Regions from separate parts of the Kaistia algarum genome, predicted to be linked through region 2. Evidence: predicted binding sites of a transcription regulator. Region 2 holds the regulator's gene; each other region holds the start of a gene.
The links. The regulator PhoB, encoded in region 2, activates phosphate uptake and scavenging genes when phosphate is short. The targets are predictions, from matches to a motif close to TGTCATNNANCTGTCAT.
Positions count from the first base shown of each region.

Region 1: a site for PhoB is predicted at 2,692-2,708, ahead of OSH05_RS17165 (ceramide glucosyltransferase). Genes of this name have one in related genera too.
Region 3: a site for PhoB is predicted at 4,098-4,114, ahead of OSH05_RS20940 (esterase-like activity of phytase family protein). Genes of this name have one in related genera too.

Region 1 is NZ_JAPKNJ010000002.1:836,167-842,037, reverse strand. It holds gene OSH05_RS17170 (acetyl-CoA carboxylase biotin carboxylase subunit) at 1-1,389, shown strand, start outside; gene OSH05_RS17165 (ceramide glucosyltransferase) at 1,408-2,562, opposite strand; gene OSH05_RS17160 (HAD family hydrolase) at 2,791-3,453, shown strand; gene OSH05_RS17155 (acylphosphatase) at 3,450-3,734, shown strand; gene lipB (lipoyl(octanoyl) transferase LipB) at 3,742-4,455, opposite strand; gene OSH05_RS17145 (LbetaH domain-containing protein) at 4,787-5,500, shown strand; tRNA gene OSH05_RS17140 (tRNA-Leu) at 5,587-5,671, shown strand.
Region 2 is NZ_JAPKNJ010000001.1:1,757,396-1,763,266, forward strand. It holds gene pstA (phosphate ABC transporter permease PstA) at 1-87, shown strand, start outside; gene pstB (phosphate ABC transporter ATP-binding protein PstB) at 84-878, shown strand; gene phoU (phosphate signaling complex protein PhoU) at 901-1,617, shown strand; gene phoB (phosphate regulon transcriptional regulator PhoB) at 1,651-2,352, shown strand; gene OSH05_RS08580 (GcrA family cell cycle regulator) at 2,542-3,084, opposite strand; gene OSH05_RS08585 (aspartate aminotransferase family protein) at 3,494-4,723, shown strand; gene argF (ornithine carbamoyltransferase) at 4,730-5,653, shown strand; gene OSH05_RS08595 (Hsp33 family molecular chaperone) at 5,653-5,871, shown strand, end outside.
Region 3 is NZ_JAPKNJ010000003.1:569,032-574,902, reverse strand. It holds gene OSH05_RS20965 (patatin-like phospholipase domain-containing protein) at 1-396, opposite strand, end outside; gene OSH05_RS20960 (AIM24 family protein) at 402-1,091, opposite strand; gene OSH05_RS20955 (dicarboxylate/amino acid:cation symporter) at 1,338-2,630, opposite strand; gene OSH05_RS20950 (substrate-binding periplasmic protein) at 2,623-3,486, opposite strand; tRNA gene OSH05_RS20945 (tRNA-Lys) at 3,897-3,972, opposite strand; gene OSH05_RS20940 (esterase-like activity of phytase family protein) at 4,181-5,871, shown strand, end outside.

The DNA.
Region 1 (5,871 bases), on a different contig from region 2:
GTCGAGATCCAGCTGCTGGGCGACAAGCATGGCAACGCCGTCTATCTCGGCGAGCGCGAATGCTCGATCCAGCGCCGCAACCAGAAGGTGATCGAAGAGGCGCCGTCGCCGCTTCTGGATGCGGCGACGCGACGCGCCATGGGCGAGCAGGCCGTCGCGCTGGCCAAGGCAGTCGGCTATGATTCCGCCGGAACGGTCGAGTTCGTTGCCGGGCAGGACAAGAGCTTCTTCTTCCTCGAGATGAACACGCGCCTTCAGGTCGAGCATCCGGTGACGGAACTGATCACCGGCCTCGACCTCGTCGAGCAGATGATCCGCGTCGCCGCGGGCGAGAAGCTAGCCTTCACGCAGGAAGAGGTTCGCCTCGATGGCTGGGCGATCGAGGCCCGCGTCTATGCTGAGGATCCCTATCGTGAATTCCTGCCCTCGATCGGCCGCCTGACGCGCTATCGCCCGCCAGCCGAGCGCAAGGAGAGCGGCGTGACGCTGCGCAACGATACCGGCGTGGTCGAGGGTTCGGAGATTTCCATCTTCTACGATCCGATGATCGCCAAGCTCTGCACCCACGCGCCGACGCGCGAGGCGGCGACCGCAGCGATGAACGATGCCCTCGACGCCTTCGTCATAGACGGCATCCAGCACAACATCCCGTTTCTTTCCGCCCTGATGGCGCATCCGCGCTGGGCCGAGGGGCGGTTGTCGACCGCCTTTATCGCCGAGGAATTTCCGGAAGGCTTCAAGGGGGCTGTGCCGACAGCCGAGGAAAAGCGCCGGCTCGCCGCGGTCGCCCTCGCCATGGAAATCGTGCGCAAGGACCGGCTGGATCGTCTCCCGGACCGGCTCGGACCGCATCCGAAGGGGTGGCGCCGCAACTGGGTGGTGAAGCTGGGATCTGAGGAATTGCCGCTTCAGGTCGATGTCGACAGCCTCGCGCCGCTGGCGATCCGGATCGGTTTCGCGGAAGGCGAGGCGCCCGTCGAGGTGCGGTCGATCTGGAGTCCGGGCGAACCAGTCTGGTCCGGCGCCTTTGGCGGCGAAGCCTTCGCCGTTCAGGTCCGGCGCAGCGGAATGGCCGACAGGCTGCTCCATCGCGGTATTGATGTCATCGCCCGCGCGATGAGCCAGCGCGTCGCCGAACTCGATCGCTGGATGCCGGAGAAGCGTGTCGCCGATACGTCGAAGGTGTTGCTCTGCCCGATGCCCGGTCTTGTCGTTTCGATCGCGGTGGCGGAGGATCAGCGGGTGAAGGCCGGCGAGACGCTGGCGATCGTCGAGGCAATGAAGATGGAGAACGTCCTCAGAGCCGAGCGTGACCTGACAGTGGCGAAGATCGAAGCCAAGCCCGGCGACAGCCTCGCGGTCGACGCTGTGATCATGCGCTTCGCCTGAGTGGCGAAGCAGAGCGCCTCAATCGGCCTCGACCAAGCTATCCGTCTTGACGTTCATCAGATTGCCGCGCCATTCGAAACCACTGCCTGAGACGGCGGCGACCCAAAGTACCGGTAAGGCGAGATCTCGCAGGATCCAGGCCAGCGCCTGCTTCGGCGTGCAATGCCAGCCGAGGCTGATCGCCATCAGCCCTTCCGCCACATACCAAGCGACGGCCAGCAGCGCGGCCGACCAGAGCGGAATGACGTCGGTGAACCCGAGGATGAAGGCGACGAGGATCGGGAAGAACCCGCCGACGATCAGCTCCATCGAGAAGAAAACCGGGAAGGTCACGCGGCGCAACCGAGCCCAGCGGAGCTGACGCGACCAGACGGCGCGCACAGTGCGATGGCCGAGCGGCTGAGGGAATGGCAACTCGACGAGGCGGACATCGCGTCCGGCTCCGCGGATCACCTTGGTCGAGGCGGCGTCCTCGGCGGGTTCGGCGGCCAGCGCATCAATGCCGCCATTGTCGTCGAGATATTCGCGCCGCCACAACATCGACTTCCCCTGCGCGAAGCCGTTGCCGACCGCATCGGCGGCGAGCTGCCAGCGGGCCTGGAAGGTATTGAGGAAGGCACACTCGACCTCGGCCGCCGTGCCGTTCGGCTCGCTACCGAGGGGAGGGGAACAGACGAGGCCGGTGGTCGAGGACCAGCGGCTCAGCATGCGCGTCAGATAATCGTGCGGCATCAGGACATTGCTGTCGGCCATGACGATCCAGTCATGCCGTGCGGCCTTCCAGCCCTTCACGAGATTATTGAGCTTCGGATTGATGCTGATGCGATCGTCGCCGATCAGCAGGCGCGCCGGAACGTCCGGACGCTCGGCGATGAGCTTGTTCACGACCGGAATAATCGGATCCTTGTCGCTCGCGACGCAGAAGATCAGCTCATATTCGGGATAATCAAGATCGAAACCGGAGCGCAGCGTTCGCTCGATCGAGTTTTCGAGGCCGCAGACCGGACGCAGGATCGATACAGGTGGCGTCTCGGCCGGCTTCACGTAAAGCCTTCCGACAGCGATACGGCCCCGCAGGATAACGAGGCCGATGCTGGCGAACTGGACCACAGCGGTGACGACGCAGAAGGCAATCCCTGCCCAGGCGGCGAAGAGTCCGGCTTGCTCGATCATCGCGACGACCCTCCGAAGAGGGAGATGGAGTGCCGCTGCGAATTGTTGTTCATCGGTCGCTTATGGTTCGAACGGGCCAACGAGTCGATCAAAATAATATTTTGCTTCCTATCCTCGTGGCCGAGGTCCGTGTCGATTTGATGACGCGGGACGGAAGCTTGACGCGGCGATCGTCGACGCGCAAGCCCTTCCGGTGAACCCATATTCGAAACGGCGGGAGTGTTGCCGATGGCGCAGACGGTGCTGCTCGACCTGGATGGTACGCTGACGGACCCCTATCCGGGAATCAGTGCTTCGATCCTGCATGCCCTGGAAAAGCTCGGCCGGCCGGCGGTCGATGAGGCGACCTTGCGCGCGGCCGTTGGCCCGCCGCTGGAGGCTGCCTTCGCCGCGATGCTGGACGGCGATGCGGTCATGGCGAAGGAGGCATTGCGTCTTTACCGCGAGCGTTATGCCCCGGTCGGCATCTATGAGAACCGGGTCTTCGACGGCATTCCGGAGCTTCTGGGACAATTGCGGGCCGACGGTCTTCGCCTTTTCATTGCGAGTTCCAAGCCGCGCGTGTTCTGCGAGGCGATCGCCGACCATTTCGGATTCGCCTCTTACTTCGAGCGAATCTATGGTTCCGAACTCGATGGCAGCCGCGTCGGCAAGGCGGACCTCATCGCCCATCTCCTGGCTGAAGAGGGCATCGAGGCGGGGCGTTCCGTAATGGTTGGCGATCGACGCCACGATATCGATGGCGCCAGGGCCAATGGCATGCGGGTGATCGGCGTCGCCTGGGGCTATGGCAGCGCCGAGGAATTCGCGGCTTCGCCGCCCGATGCGATGGTGGCGAGCGTCGAAGACCTCCGCACCGAGATCCTGCGTCAGCTGGCGATCATTCCATGACAGCGCGAATCGGCTTGCATGTCCGTGTCACGGGTGCGGTGCAGGGCGTCGGCTATCGTGCCTTCGTCGAACGAGAGGCCGTCGGTCGCGGCCTTTCAGGCTGGGTGCGCAACCGGCGCGATGGGAGCGTCGAGGCGGTACTGTCCGGCGATGCCGAGGCCGTGGAAGCCGTGCTCGCCGCCTTCCTGTCCGGCCCGCGGCTCGCCCGCGTCGCTAAAGTCGAACGCATCGCCGAAGTCGAACCCATCGACGGACCTTTCCTCGTCGCTCCGAGCCACTAGAGGCCCGTCAGGCAGAGATCGTGGGGCCGAAATGCTGCTCAAATCTGGCGCGCAGCACCGAATCAAATTCCGGCATGGAGATGATCTGCCCCATGTCGACGAGGCTGGTGACGCCATGGCCGCGCACGCCGCAGGGCACGATGCCGTCGAAATGGGTCAGGTCGGGATCGATATTGATGGCGATGCCGTGAAAGCTGACCCAGCGGCGCACGCGAATGCCAATCGCCGCGACCTTGTCTTCTGCCTCTGGGCCCTTGTCGGGCCGGCGTAGCCAGACTCCGACGCGATCCTCCCGCCTTTCGCCGCGCAGATTGAACGCGCCGAGCGTTTCGATCACCCAGGCTTCCAGCGTCGCCACGAAATGGCGCACGTCGCGGCCGCGCTTGCCGAGGTCGAGCATGACATAGGCCACCCGCTGCCCGGGCCCATGATAGGTGTACTGGCCGCCGCGCCCGGTCGCGAACACGGGGAAGCGGGCGGGCTCCAGCAGGTCCTCTTCCTTCGCGCTGGTGCCGGCGGTGTAGAGCGGCGGATGCTCGACAAGCCAGATGCGTTCCGGGGCGTTGCCAGCGGCTATGGCCGCGACTCGCTCTTCCATCTCGGCAACGGCATTCGGATAGTCTACTGGATGATCGGCCACCATCCACTCCACGGCAACGTTGCCACTCGGTAGCAACATGGTGTGGTCGAGGGCTGCCCGGGAAAGCATCGTGGTGTCCATTTCGGTCGTCCGATAATCAGCCTGCCCATACACCGTACCGGCGATACGGCCGTATTTGCTGGTTCCCGCCAAGGATTTCGTTCAAGGCACCTTAGGCAGGGAATGAGCTATTTCGCGAACGAATATTGGCATGCTAATACCCTCTTGCAAGCATCGCGAGGTTCTTAGCCATGCCTGCAAAAGGGGCAGCATTTCTCATCCGAGGATCCGGGTTGACGAGCAGCGTCTCGCGTGGGGATTCGGCTTTCGGTAAAACCGACGCCGCATCTCGGTGCGCAATATCAGGTCCGCCACGACCTTCTTTGGCGGAACGGATCATGGAGGAGAGCCGGTGTCGTCCTTTCCGCGAGTAGTGGTCTATGGCGCGTCGGGCCATGCGCTTGCTTGCCGTGACATGCTGGAGAATGGTTTTGCTCCGCACCGCGTCTGTGAAGTCATCGCCTATATGAAGGATGGCGCCGAGGAAGGCGCCAGTGTTGACGGGCTGCCGCTCATTTCCTTTGAGGATTGGCAGGCGCGCTATGCGCGCGAAATTCCCTGCATCGTCAGCATCGCCGCGCCCACACCGCGCAAGCGCCTTGTGCAGAAGGTCGTCGATGCGGGCGGCTTCTTCATCCCGTTCTATGACCGACCGGAAGTGGCATTCCGGAAGGTGAAGGTCGGCGAGGGATCGGGCATCGCGCTCCCCGTCTTCATCGGCCAGAACTCGCGAATCGGTGCGCATGTTCTTGTTAGCCCGATGTGCTCGATCGGCCATGACGTCACCATCGGCGATTATTGCTCGCTGGCGCCCAGTGTGACGATCTCGGGCAATGTCGTCGTGAAGGAAGGCGTCTTCCTCGGCGCAGGTTCCGTGGTCGTCAACGGCAAGGCCGACAAGCCACTGATCATCGGCGAGGGCTGCAACATCTCGGCCGGTGCCGTGGTCACCAAGTCGGTTCCCGACGGCGAAACGATGATCGGCAACCCGGCGATCACGCTGGACGAATTCAGCCGGACGCGCCGTTATCTGCGCGACGTCGTCCCGGAGGAGGATGAGGAATAGGCGCCGGGCCGAACTCATCCACAGCTTGCGCTTGCCACCGGGGAATCCATTTGCTACATCCGCGCCGGTTCGCCGGATCGGAACAAGCGGTCGTGGCGGAATTGGTAGACGCGCAGCGTTGAGGTCGCTGTGCCGCAAGGCGTGGAAGTTCGAGTCTTCTCGACCGCACCAATCCCGGTGAACTTACGACGACGGCGGCCCTCGGGCCGCCGTTCTCGTTTCTGGCGTACAGTTATCGATGTGGCGCCATCGCCATGCGGGCACAGAAGCCGCGGAACAGCATCGTCTCCGGCCCGTTTTCGCTTTACGGCGCCGAGCCGCGACGTCTAAAGCTCGGCCAGCCGCTTTTCCCGCCATTCGCCCGGCCCTCG
Region 2 (5,871 bases):
TGGACCGGCGCCCTGCTCATCACCTTCACAGTGCTTGCGCTCAACATCGTTGCCCGCACATTCCTTAGCCCGAGGACCTCCAAATGACCCAGATCGCCTCCGCGAGCGTCGCCGGACATGGCATGGCCGAGAAGATCACGATCCGCAATCTGAAGTTCTTCTACGGCGAGAGCCTGGCGCTGAAGTCGATCAACCTGCCGCTCTACGAGAAGAAGGTCACGGCCTTCATCGGGCCGTCGGGCTGCGGCAAGTCCACGCTGCTGCGCGTGCTGAACCGCATGTACGACCTCTACCCGAGGCAGCATGCGGAAGGCGAGGTTCTGTTCGATGGCGGCAACATCCTGGCGCCGGGCCAGGATCTCAATCTCCTGCGCGCGCGCGTCGGCATGGTGTTCCAGAAGCCCACGCCGTTCCCGATGTCGATCTATGACAACATCGCCTTCGGCATCCGCCTCTATGAGAATATCTCGCGCTCCGAGATGGACGCCCGCGTCGAGGCGGCGCTGACGCGCGGTGCGCTCTGGAACGAGGTCAAGGACAAGCTGACGTCGAGCGGCCTGTCGCTCTCCGGCGGCCAGCAGCAACGCCTCTGCATCGCCCGCTCGATCGCAGTACGGCCGGAAGTCGTTCTGTTCGACGAGCCCTGCTCGGCGCTCGACCCGATCTCGACCGCCAAGATCGAGGAGCTCATCGACGAGCTGACCGCCGACTACACCATCGCGATCGTTACCCACAACATGCAGCAGGCGGCCCGCGTCTCGGACTATACCGCCTTCATGTATCTCGGCGAGCTGATCGAATTCGACGAGACGTCGAAGATCTTCACGGCTCCGAGCGACAAGCGCACGCAGGACTACATCACCGGACGCTTCGGCTGAGCCCGGACGGCAGGAGGACGACATGTCGGAACATATTGTTACCCGATACGACGACGAGCTGAAGAACGTCCAGCGCCGCATCGCGGAAATGGGCGGCATGGCCGAACGGCTGGTGGATCTCTCCGTGTCCGCGCTGACGCGGATCGACACGGCCACCGCGAACATGGTCATCGCCGAGGATCGGCGCCTCGACGAGATCCAGCGCGAATGCGAGGAAGAGGCGATCCGCATCATCGCCCGACGCCAGCCCATTGCTGTCGACCTGCGTGAGGTCATCGGCGCGATGCGCATCTCCAACGACCTCGAGCGCATCGGCGATCTGGCCAAGAACATTGCCAAGCGCGTCCTCGCGCTCGACGGGCAGTTCCAGTCGAAGCGTTTCATGACGGGTGTGGAGCATATGGCGGAGCTGTCCCTCGCCCAGCTCAAGGACGTGCTCGACGCCTATGCGACGCGCGACGTCAACCAGGCCTTCGAGGTCTGGAAGCGCGATGCCGATATTGACTCGATGTACACGTCGCTGTTCCGCGAACTCCTCACCTACATGATGGAGGATCCGCGCAACATCTCGCTGTGCACGCATCTGCTGTTCTGCGCCAAGAATATCGAGCGGATCGGCGATCACACGACGAACATCGCCGAGACCGTGCACTACGTCGTCACCGGCGAAGCGCTCACGCAGGATCGTCCGAAGCAGGACGAGTCGAGCCTGACGAACGTCACCTATGAGAACATTTGATCGGCTCGCTCCGGTCTGGTCGGGGTTAGCTGAATGACACCACGGGTTATGGTGGTTGAGGACGAGGAGGCGCTGAGCCTCCTCCTACGATACAATCTCGAAGCGGAAGGCTACACGGTCGACGTGGTGCCTCGCGGCGACGATGCCGAGACGCGGCTGCGGGAGACCGTTCCCGATCTGCTGCTGCTCGACTGGATGCTGCCTGGAATCTCGGGCATCGAGCTCTGCCGCCGGCTGCGCGCGCGCGACGTCACGCGCACGCTGCCGATCATCATGCTGACCGCGCGTGGTGAGGAGCAGGAGCGCATACGCGGCCTGTCCACGGGGGCAGACGACTATGTCGTGAAGCCGTTCTCCGTGCCGGAGCTGATGGCGCGCGTCCGCGCTATCCTGCGCCGATCGCGGCCGGAGGTGATCGCCTCGCTGCTGCGGGCCGGCGACATCGAACTCGACCGGGAGACGCACCGCGTCCGCCGTTCCGGCCGTGAATTGCGGCTGGGGCCGACCGAGTTCCGCCTGCTCGAATTCCTGATGAAGAGCCCAGGCCGCGTCTTCTCGCGCGAGCAATTGCTGGACGGGGTCTGGGGACGGGACGTCTATGTCGACGAGCGCACCGTCGACGTCCATATCGGCCGCCTGCGCAAGGCGGTCAATCGCGGCCGCGTCAAGGACCCGATCCGGACCGTCCGCGGCTCAGGCTACGCCTTCGACGACCAGTTCGTCGGGGTCAACTGACAGAATAGTCGCCGCCGCTTAAAAGAAGGCCTTCCCCCGCGTAATACGCCGAAAGGGGAAGGCAGGCGGGCACGCGTTCCTGAAGGACAAGCTCCATTGGGAGCATCGGCCTCGTCCAGACCTCTCCTGCGGAGAGGTCGGATCGCGGTTATGGGGACCCTCTCTCGCGGACGAGAGAGGGAAGCGCACTCAGGCGCTGACCATCTTGCGCTCGCGCCGGCGTTCGTGAACCGGCTGGTAGGCGATGCGGGAATGATACTCGCAGTATGGAATTCCCGAATTCGAGCGCTGGCCGCAGAAATGGAAATCCTCGGAGCTCGGATCGCCATTCGGCCATTTGCAGGTCTGCTCGGTGAGCGTCAGGATGCTCGCATGCAGGCTGATCGGAACGACGACATCGTTGCTGTCGGTCGGACGAGGGGCGCGACGCGGCTCCGGCGCCAGTTGCCCGATGGGCTTCAGCGCCGTATTGCCGGCGACGAGCGGCCGTGTCATCGGCGGCTGCGGCCGGCCGGATACGTTGGTACGGCCGGTCGAGACTGCCGGCTGTTTGCGGGGTCTGGCGATCGGCGTCGTGGCCGGCTTCGCCCTGCCCGAAAGGCTGAGGCGATGCACCTTGCCGATGACCGCGTTTCGCGTCACGCCGCCGAGTTCCGTCGCGATCTGGCTGGCGCTGAGACCGTCGGCCCAAAGCTTCTTGAGCAACTCAACCCGTTCGTCCGTCCAAGTCATGGCTCATCCTTGTCGGTCGGAGCGGCCGTCGGAATCCCTAATGCTCGCCGCCCGCTACGCCGGACGACGACTGCGCAAATACAAGGTTCGGGGAAAACAGCTCGCTCGATATTTCGTATCTTAACGAACATTAAGCTACTATATGGCGTGACTCGCTGACAAGAGTCCGGCCGAATCAGAGACGGCGATCTCGGCTTTTTCCCCAGATTGGATGCCAAGGCGCGAAGTTTGAGTCGCGTCAATCGGTTAGCCGCCTCGGAACCTCGTCATGCACGGCTTTCCTTGACAGAAATCGTCACCACCGTGATATAAGGGCAACGCAAAAAGGTGCTGCCCGGCGCGACGGCCTCGGGTGGCACCTTTGATTTTTGGTGCCTTTGCAGAGCCTAACTAGACCCCAGGAGGGGATATGACCGCCCCCGCTACCGTTCCGCCCAAGCCGCATTCGAGCCTCTACAACACGTTCGCGCGTGCCCCGCTCGAGTTCGAGCGAGGCGAGGGCGCGTGGGTCTATACGCCCGCGGGCGAGGCCTATCTCGACTTCTCGGCCGGCATCGCCGTCAATTCGCTCGGCCACGCCAATCCGGTGCTGGTCGCAGCGCTGACCGAGCAGGCCGGCAAGATCTGGCACACATCGAACCTCTTCCGCATTCCGGGGCAGGAGCGGCTTGCTGAGCGGCTCACGGCTGCGAGCTTCGCCGACCGCGTCTTCTTTGCCAATTCCGGCGCGGAAGCGAATGAATGCGCGATCAAGACCGCGCGTCGCTATCATTTCGTGAACGGCCATCCCGAGCGCTTCCATATCATCACGATCGAGGGTGCCTTCCACGGGCGGACGCTCGCGACGCTCGCGGCCGGCGGCCAGGAAAAATACCTGGAAGGCTTCGGTCCCAAGGCCGACGGCTTCGTCCAGGTGCCCTTCGGCGATATCGATGCCGTGAAGGCCGCGGTGACGCCTGAGACGGCTGCCATCATGGTCGAGCCGATCCAGGGCGAAGGCGGCGTGCGCAGCTTCCCGGCCGGGTTCTTCAAGGAGCTCCGGGCGCTCTGCGACGCGAATGGCCTGCTGCTCGTGATGGACGAGGTCCAGACGGGCGTCGGACGCACCGGCAAATTCTTCGCCTATGAATGGACAGGGGTAACGCCCGACATTTTGACGCTCGCCAAGGGCATTGGCGGCGGCTTCCCGCTCGGCGCCTGCCTTGCGACCGAAGAGGCCGCCAAGGGCATGACACCGGGCACGCATGGCACGACCTTCGGCGGCAATCCGCTCGCCATGGCGGTTGGAAATGCCGTCCTCGACGTCGTCCTCGCTGACGGCTTCCTGGATCATGTGCGCGAGACCGGCCTCTATCTGAAGCAGCGGCTGGCGGCGCTCGTCGACCAGCATGGCGATGTGCTGGACGGTGTGCGCGGCGAGGGGTTGCTCGTCGGCCTCCATGCGGTTCAGCCAGTTCCTGAGGTGGTGGCGGCGCTGCGCGCCCAGCATCTTCTCGTCGCCGGCGCTGGCGAGAATGTCGTGCGCCTGCTGCCGCCGCTCACCATCGGCAGAACCGAGGTCGACGCGGCGATCGAGAAGATCGAGGCAGCGTGCCACGCACTCGCTCCCGCCGCTGAGCGGCAGCAGATCCAGGCGTAAACCTTCATGGCACGGCATTTTCTCGACCTGTCCGATTTCGATTCCGCGACATTGCGGCAGATCCTCGATGGCGCGCGGCGGCTGAAGTCGGTGCGCAATGGCGCCCGCGATGGTGTCGGCCCGCTCGCCGGCAAGGTGCTGGCGCTGATCTTCGAGCAGCCCTCGACGCGCACGCGCGTTTCCTTCGATGTCGGCATGCGCGAACTCGGCGGCCAGACGCTGATGCTGACCGGCGCCGAGATGCAGCTGGGCCGCGGCGAGACGATTGCCGACACGGCGCGCGTCATGTCGCGCTATGTCGACGGCATCATGATCCGCATCCTCGACCAGGAACAACTCGCGGAGCTGGCCCGCCACGCGAGCATTCCCGTGATCAACGGACTGACGCGCCGTTCGCATCCCTGCCAGGTCATGGCCGACATCATGACCTTCGAGGAGCATCGCGGCCCGATCGCCGGCAAGACGATCGCCTGGGTCGGCGACAGCAACAATGTCATGGCCTCTTGGATTCATGCGACGGCGCGGTTCGACTTCCGCATGAAGATCGCGACACCATCCGAACTCGCGCCGACGCACAAGCTGCTGGACTGGGCGCGGATGAATGGCGGCGAGGTGATCGCCGGCGAAGATGCGCAGGAAGCAGCCGATGGCGCCGATTGCATCATCACGGACACCTGGGTGTCGATGGGCGACAACGAGGCCGAACGGCGTCACAATCTCCTGAAGCCTTACCAGGTCAATGCCCGGCTGATGTCCCGAGCCAGCCCGGACGCCATTTTCATGCACTGCCTCCCCGCTCACCGCGGCGAGGAGGTGACGGCCGAGATCATGGACGGGCCGCAATCCGTCGTGTTCGACGAGGCGGAAAACCGCCTTCACGCGCAGAAGGGCATTCTCGCCTGGTGCCTCGCCGGTCCGGAGGCGCTCTGATGGAAGGATCGAAGGCTAGCGAGCCGCAACCACTCGGTTCGGCCGGCGACGATGCCGTGCTGCCCTTCGAGGTTGTCGGCCTCGACGTTCGGGGCCGCGTCATCCAAATGGGCCCCGCGCTCTCGACGCTGCTCGATCGCCACAATTATCCGCTGCCGGTCTCGAAGCTGCTCGGCGAGGCGATCGTCCTCACCGTCCTGCTCGGTTCCTCGCTCAAA
Region 3 (5,871 bases), on a different contig from region 2:
GGCCAGCACGGGCATCGGCGCGGTCGTCACCGAATTGCCGTTTCCACCGATGAGGGTAATCGGCGTCGTGACCCATTTGCCGAGCATGATGCGGCCCGAACTCGTATAGGTCAGCTTGCCATCGCCAAGCACGGGCAATTGGTCGAAATTCGGTATCAGAGCCGCCGCTACCACGACGCCCGTCGAACCCGTATCGAGCGTCGCCGAAATCGTCCGGCCGCCAAACGAAAGCCCGATATGCGGACTGCGCGTGATCTCGCCGTCCCGCGCGTTCAGAAAGCGCAGAAACGTGGACTGGCTGAAAGCCGAATAATCCGGCCTCGTTACCTCCTGCGCCAACGCCGAACCGGCAAGAATCAGCGACGCCGCCAGGGTGACTTGCCGAACAGCATTCATCGGGCTCAGCCCTGCTTCGGTAGATAATGGCTGATCGTGTGGGCGAGGCCCGGCGCCGTCAGCGTCTGCAGCCAGACGCGCCCCGGCCCCGTCAGCTTGGCCATGAAGAAGTCGCCGGTGGCGAAGAAGGTGCTGCGGACGCCGCGCATGGCCGTGATCTCGAACGAGACCTGCTCGTCGAACAGACCGACATGGCCGGGATGGACGTGAATCGACTGGCCAGCTTGGAGGTCGTATTTCACGATCTCGCCGCCCAGTTCGACGAAGGCCTTGCCCTCCCCCGCAATCTTCTGCAGCACGAACCCATCGCCGCCGAAGACGCCAGCCCCGAGATTTTGCTGCAACGCGCTCGAGACGACGATCCCCGACGTGCCACACAGGAAGCCATGCCGGTGCACCATATAGGCACCGTGGCCGACATCGATTTCGATGATCTCGCCGGGCAGATGCGCGGCGAAGCCGACCATGCCAGGTCCGTTTTCGGCGCGCATTTCGGTCATCACGATGCCGGCGCCGGAAACGGCGCGGCTGACGAGCCCGAAAAGGCCCCCGCCTCCGGCAGCCGCTACGGATGTATGGAGGGTCACCCCTCCCGTGATCCAGGAGAGCTGCTCGGGGACGCCGACAACGGCTTCCCCGGAAGCAAGCTCGATCTCCAGAACAGGAAGAACGGTGCCGATGATCTTGGTCTGCATGCTCGAACTCCAAGCCCCAACAAGGATACGCCACCTTAGCCGGAACGGCTTAACGTCCGCTTGGACAGTTCAATACAAATGCAAGAAACGCGAAATCACCCACCGGATGGCTAAAGACCGCGCATCAGCTTTGGCAGGATCGAGGGAGAGGATGCGCGTGACAAGAAGCGCCAGTTTGACGTCAATGAAAGCTCGGTCGCCTATCCGCCACGCTGGATGGCCGCAGGGCGCGGCGATGGATTCCGGTCAGGCTTCGGCAGGCGGCATGGCGTGCGAGCTCATGAGCTTCCTCGACGCACCGAGCATGGCGGTCGTCGCCGCATTCGTCAGGACGTTCACGATCGTCAACGCAGGATCGACGATCGGGTCGATTGCCACCAACAGGATGATCGCGACCTCCACTGGAAGCCCGAGCGGAATGAGGATCAACGAGATCATCGACAGTGCGGCCGCGCCGGGAGCTCCCGAGGCCGCGGCCCCGGCGAGGATCGAGGCGACGAGAACGAAGGCGATCTGGCCCGCGTCGAGATGGACCCCGTAGAGATTGGCGAGGAACATCGTGGCGATCGCGAAATGAAACACGGAGCCCGGCGGATTCAACGTGATCCCGAGGGGCATGACGAGATCGACGACGTTGCGATCGATGCCGAGGTCTCGCTTCAGGCCGCGTAATGCCGCCGGCACCGCCGCAAAACTGCTCGACGTGCCGAAGGCCACGAATACCGCCTCCCTCAGCGCCGAGACCGACCTCCAGATGCTGCCCCCTGTGCGCCACCAGATGACCAGGTAGGCAATCACGATCAATGCCAGACATCCGGCATAAATGAGCAACACGAGCCGGGTCATCGCGATGAGGATAGGCACGCCGATAGCGGAGATCTGGCTGTAGGCGAGGCAAAACAAACCAAAAGGCAGGGCATACATCAGCCAGCCGATGATCTTGATGAACGCATCGTAGAGGCTCTCGAAGAGCCCAATCGCGCGTTCCGATTTTTCCTTGTCGATCGAGCCGAGGGCCACGCCGAACAAGACTGCGAAGAAGAGGATCGCCAGCATGTTGCCACTGCTGAGCGCGACGAAGATGTTGTCGGGGACGATTCCGACGGCCATGTCCACGATGCTCGCAGAACCGCCCGACTGCAGCGTTTGTCCCGTCGCCTCCGCGCGCGCGATCACCTCGCCGATCACCTGCCGGGCCTGCTGCTGCAGTTCGGCGCCGGGCTGGCCCCATTCGCCAAGGACCAGACCCATGCCCCCGGCCAGCGCCATTCCGAGCGCCATCAAGACCAACAGGCGCGCCACATAGCGTCGCGCCGATCCATCGGAAAACAGCTTTCCGAGGCTGGTGACTACCGCCGTGAACAGGAGCGGGATGACGCACATCTGCAGGAGGCGCAGATAGACATGGCCAATGGGCTCGATGAGCGGCGTGCCGCCCTTGTCCACCCACCCATAGAAGCCGCCCAACGCCATGCCGGCAAAGACACTGAGCGGATGCCGGAGGATGGCGCGCAAGGCGCGGCTCGCCGCTTCAGTCATTGGTGAGAAGCCGATCGCCGGAATAGAGGTAGGTCTTGAGAAGGGTCGCTAGCTGGCCATTCGCCTCCATCTTGTCGAGATAGAGATCGACCCAGGCCTTGAGGTCCACATCGCCCTGTTGCACGGCGATGGCAATCGGATCGGGATGGCCGACAAGATGGTATGGCCGAAGCTCCAGCGAGCCCGCCGGGTCGGCGAGCCGCCAGTTTCCGATTTCGATCTCGTCATAAAGGAGCGCGACCAGCCTGCCGCTTTTCACCGCCGCCAGCATCGGGTCCCAGCTGTCGAATTCGACAGCCTGGGCCGTCGGGAAGTCCTCCTTGAGGAAGCCGACATAGGATGTGCCCCCGATCACCCCGATGTGGGAGACTGGGTCATCGAGCAGTCTGGGAACAGGCGCGCCCGCCTTCGCGCCGCGAGCTCCGGCGACAAGCTGACCAAGCTCAAGGCGGTTGATCAGCAGAAATTGCCTAACGCTCACATAGCTGCGGCTAAAGCTCACGCGCATGGCTCGCTCCAGCGTGTTGCTGAGCAAGCTGACGGCTATATCGGCGCGGCCCGTCACAACCTCGTCGATGACGCCGTCGAACGTGGTCGCGGATCTGTCGAAGACGACCCGGACGCCGAGCTTGGCAGCGATACCCCCCGCCAGCATCGGGTCGATGCCGACAAGCGCGCCTTCCGCGTTGGCATAGAAAAACGGAGGCACGTCCTCGGCGAACATCGCCACAGTCAGTACTCCCTTCTGGCGAATGCGCTCGATCCCCGAAGCGGCAGCAGTGCTCGACACCGCAAGGACCGGGACAAGCGCCAGTATTGCGAACAGGACCGATCGCCAGCGTGGGAAGGCTATCATGAAAGTCTCAGAACATATCGGCGCGGACTCGCAACGAGGCGGCAGAGTCGCATGAAACAAGCTTAGTCATACCGATCACCGGCTGCGACCCCACTAAACAGGGGATATGCCAAGCGCCGCCAGCTCCCTGTCCGGCGCTAGCGGACGGCCCACAGCCCCATCGCATAGGCGACGGGCGCGAAAACCAGCCGCTGAAACTGCATCACCCGGAAGATGGTGCCGGCCATCCGCACAGGATCCTCCGGCCGTGTCGACGTGGATATCCGGAATGCACGGGATCAGTAGCATCACCTGCCCCCCGAAGCACCAAGAGCCCGTTTTAGGCGGAAACAGCGCGTCTCACGCCGTCTCACGTTCCCGCAACGTTCTTCTGCGCCGATCCATATCAGACTGATTTCATGGAGGAAATTTGGTGGGTGCACTAGGGATCGAACCTAGGACAAGCTGATTAAGAGTCAGCTGCTCTACCAACTGAGCTATGCACCCGCCGCGCAGCGGCGCTAGGCCGTGCGGAACGAGGCGGTGTTTAGCAAAGCGAACCGGGCCTGTCCAGCCTCGATTGACGATCGCCTGTGCAAATCTCGCCGCGACGCGCCTCGCTCCTCGCTTCCTGTCATTTCGACGTCATTCGAACGGGCTAATGCCCTCTGGCACCTACCGAATCTCCGACAGACAGAAGCAGATTGGAAAACCCATGCTGAACCCAATGCTGCGCGGCGTTCTCGCCGCGACGCTGCTCGCCGGAACCGCCCTCGCCTCCGAGGCGGCGGAAAACTTCAATCGTATCGCGACATTTCATGTCGTCGACAATCTGCCGGCCGGGGCCGACGCCGCCAAGGCTACGGTTGCCGAAATCATCACCGCGACCGCCGACGGCAATACGCTCGTCTACACCGATAGCCCCGGCAACCGCCTCGGTATTATCCACATCACCGACCCGAAGGCCCCGAAGCCGGCCGGTGCGGTCGCGCTGGGCGGCGAGCCGACCTCGACCGTCGTCGCGGGAGGCCTCGCGCTCGTCGGCGTCGTGACGTCGAAATCCAAGGCCGAGCCGTCGGGCCATCTGGCCGTGGTCGATCTCGCGACCAAGGCCGTGACCGCAACCTGCGATCTCGGCGGCCAGCCCGATTCGCTGGCGAAGAGCCCGGACGGCAAGTTCCTCGCCATCGCGATCGAGAACGAGCGCGACGAGGAACTCAACGACGGCGCCCTGCCCCAGCTTCCTGCCGGCAATCTGACGCTGTTCTCGCTCGGCGCCGACGGCTCGGTCGACTGCACGACGAGAAAGGTCGTCGACGTCACCGGCCTTTCCGGTGTTACGCCGGAGGATCCGGAGCCCGAATTCGTCGATTTCAACGATGCGGGTCAGGTCGTGCTGACCCTGCAGGAGAACAACGCGATCGCCATCGTCGATGCGGCGAGCGGCAAGATCGTGAAGGACTTTTCCGCCGGCACCGTCGATCTCGACGGCATCGACGTGAAGAAGGACGGCGTCATCGACCTTTCCGGCAAGATGGAAGGCGTCGCGCGCGAGCCGGACGGCGTGCAGTGGATCGATGCGGACCGCTTCGTCACGGCGAATGAAGGCGACTGGAAGGGCGGCAGCCGCGGCTTCACGATCTTCAAGGCTGACGGCAGCGTCGATTATGACAGCGGCACCGCCTTCGAATACGAGACGGTGCGCCTCGGCCATTATCCCGAGAAGCGCAACAAGAAGGGCAACGAGCCGGAAGGCGCCGAGGTCGCGACCTTCGGCAATGATCGCCTGATCTTCATCGGCTCGGAGCGCGCCTCGCTGGTCGGCGTCTACAAGGACGAGGGCGCCGGGAAGGCGCCGACCTTCCTGCAGGCCCTGCCCGGCGGCATCGGCCCGGAAGGCCTGCTAGCGATCCCGGACCGCAATCTGTTCGTGACCGCGGCGGAGAACGATCTGCGCGAGGACGGCCTGATCGGCTCGGTCGTGACGATCTATGAGCGCTCCGACGCCCCGGCGGCCTATCCGTCGATCGTCTCCGCCGACAAGGACGGCAAGCCGATCGGCTGGGCCGCGCTTTCGGGCACGGTCGGCGACGCCAAGACGCCGGGCAAGCTCTACGCCGTCATCGACAGCGCGCAGTCGATCGGCCGCATCCTGACAATCGACGCTACGCAGACGCCAGCCCTGATCACGGAAGAGCTCGTTGTGACCAAGGACGGCAAGCCGGCAGCCAATCTCGACCTCGAGGGCATCGCGCTTGCCTCCGACGGCGGCTTCTGGCTCGCATCCGAGGGCAACCCGGAGCGCGAGAAGAACAAGACGCAGTCGACGCTCTACCATGTCGATGCGAAGGGCGAGGTGGTCGAGGAGATTGCCCTGCCCGAGGCTCTCGCCGCCAACGCCACGCG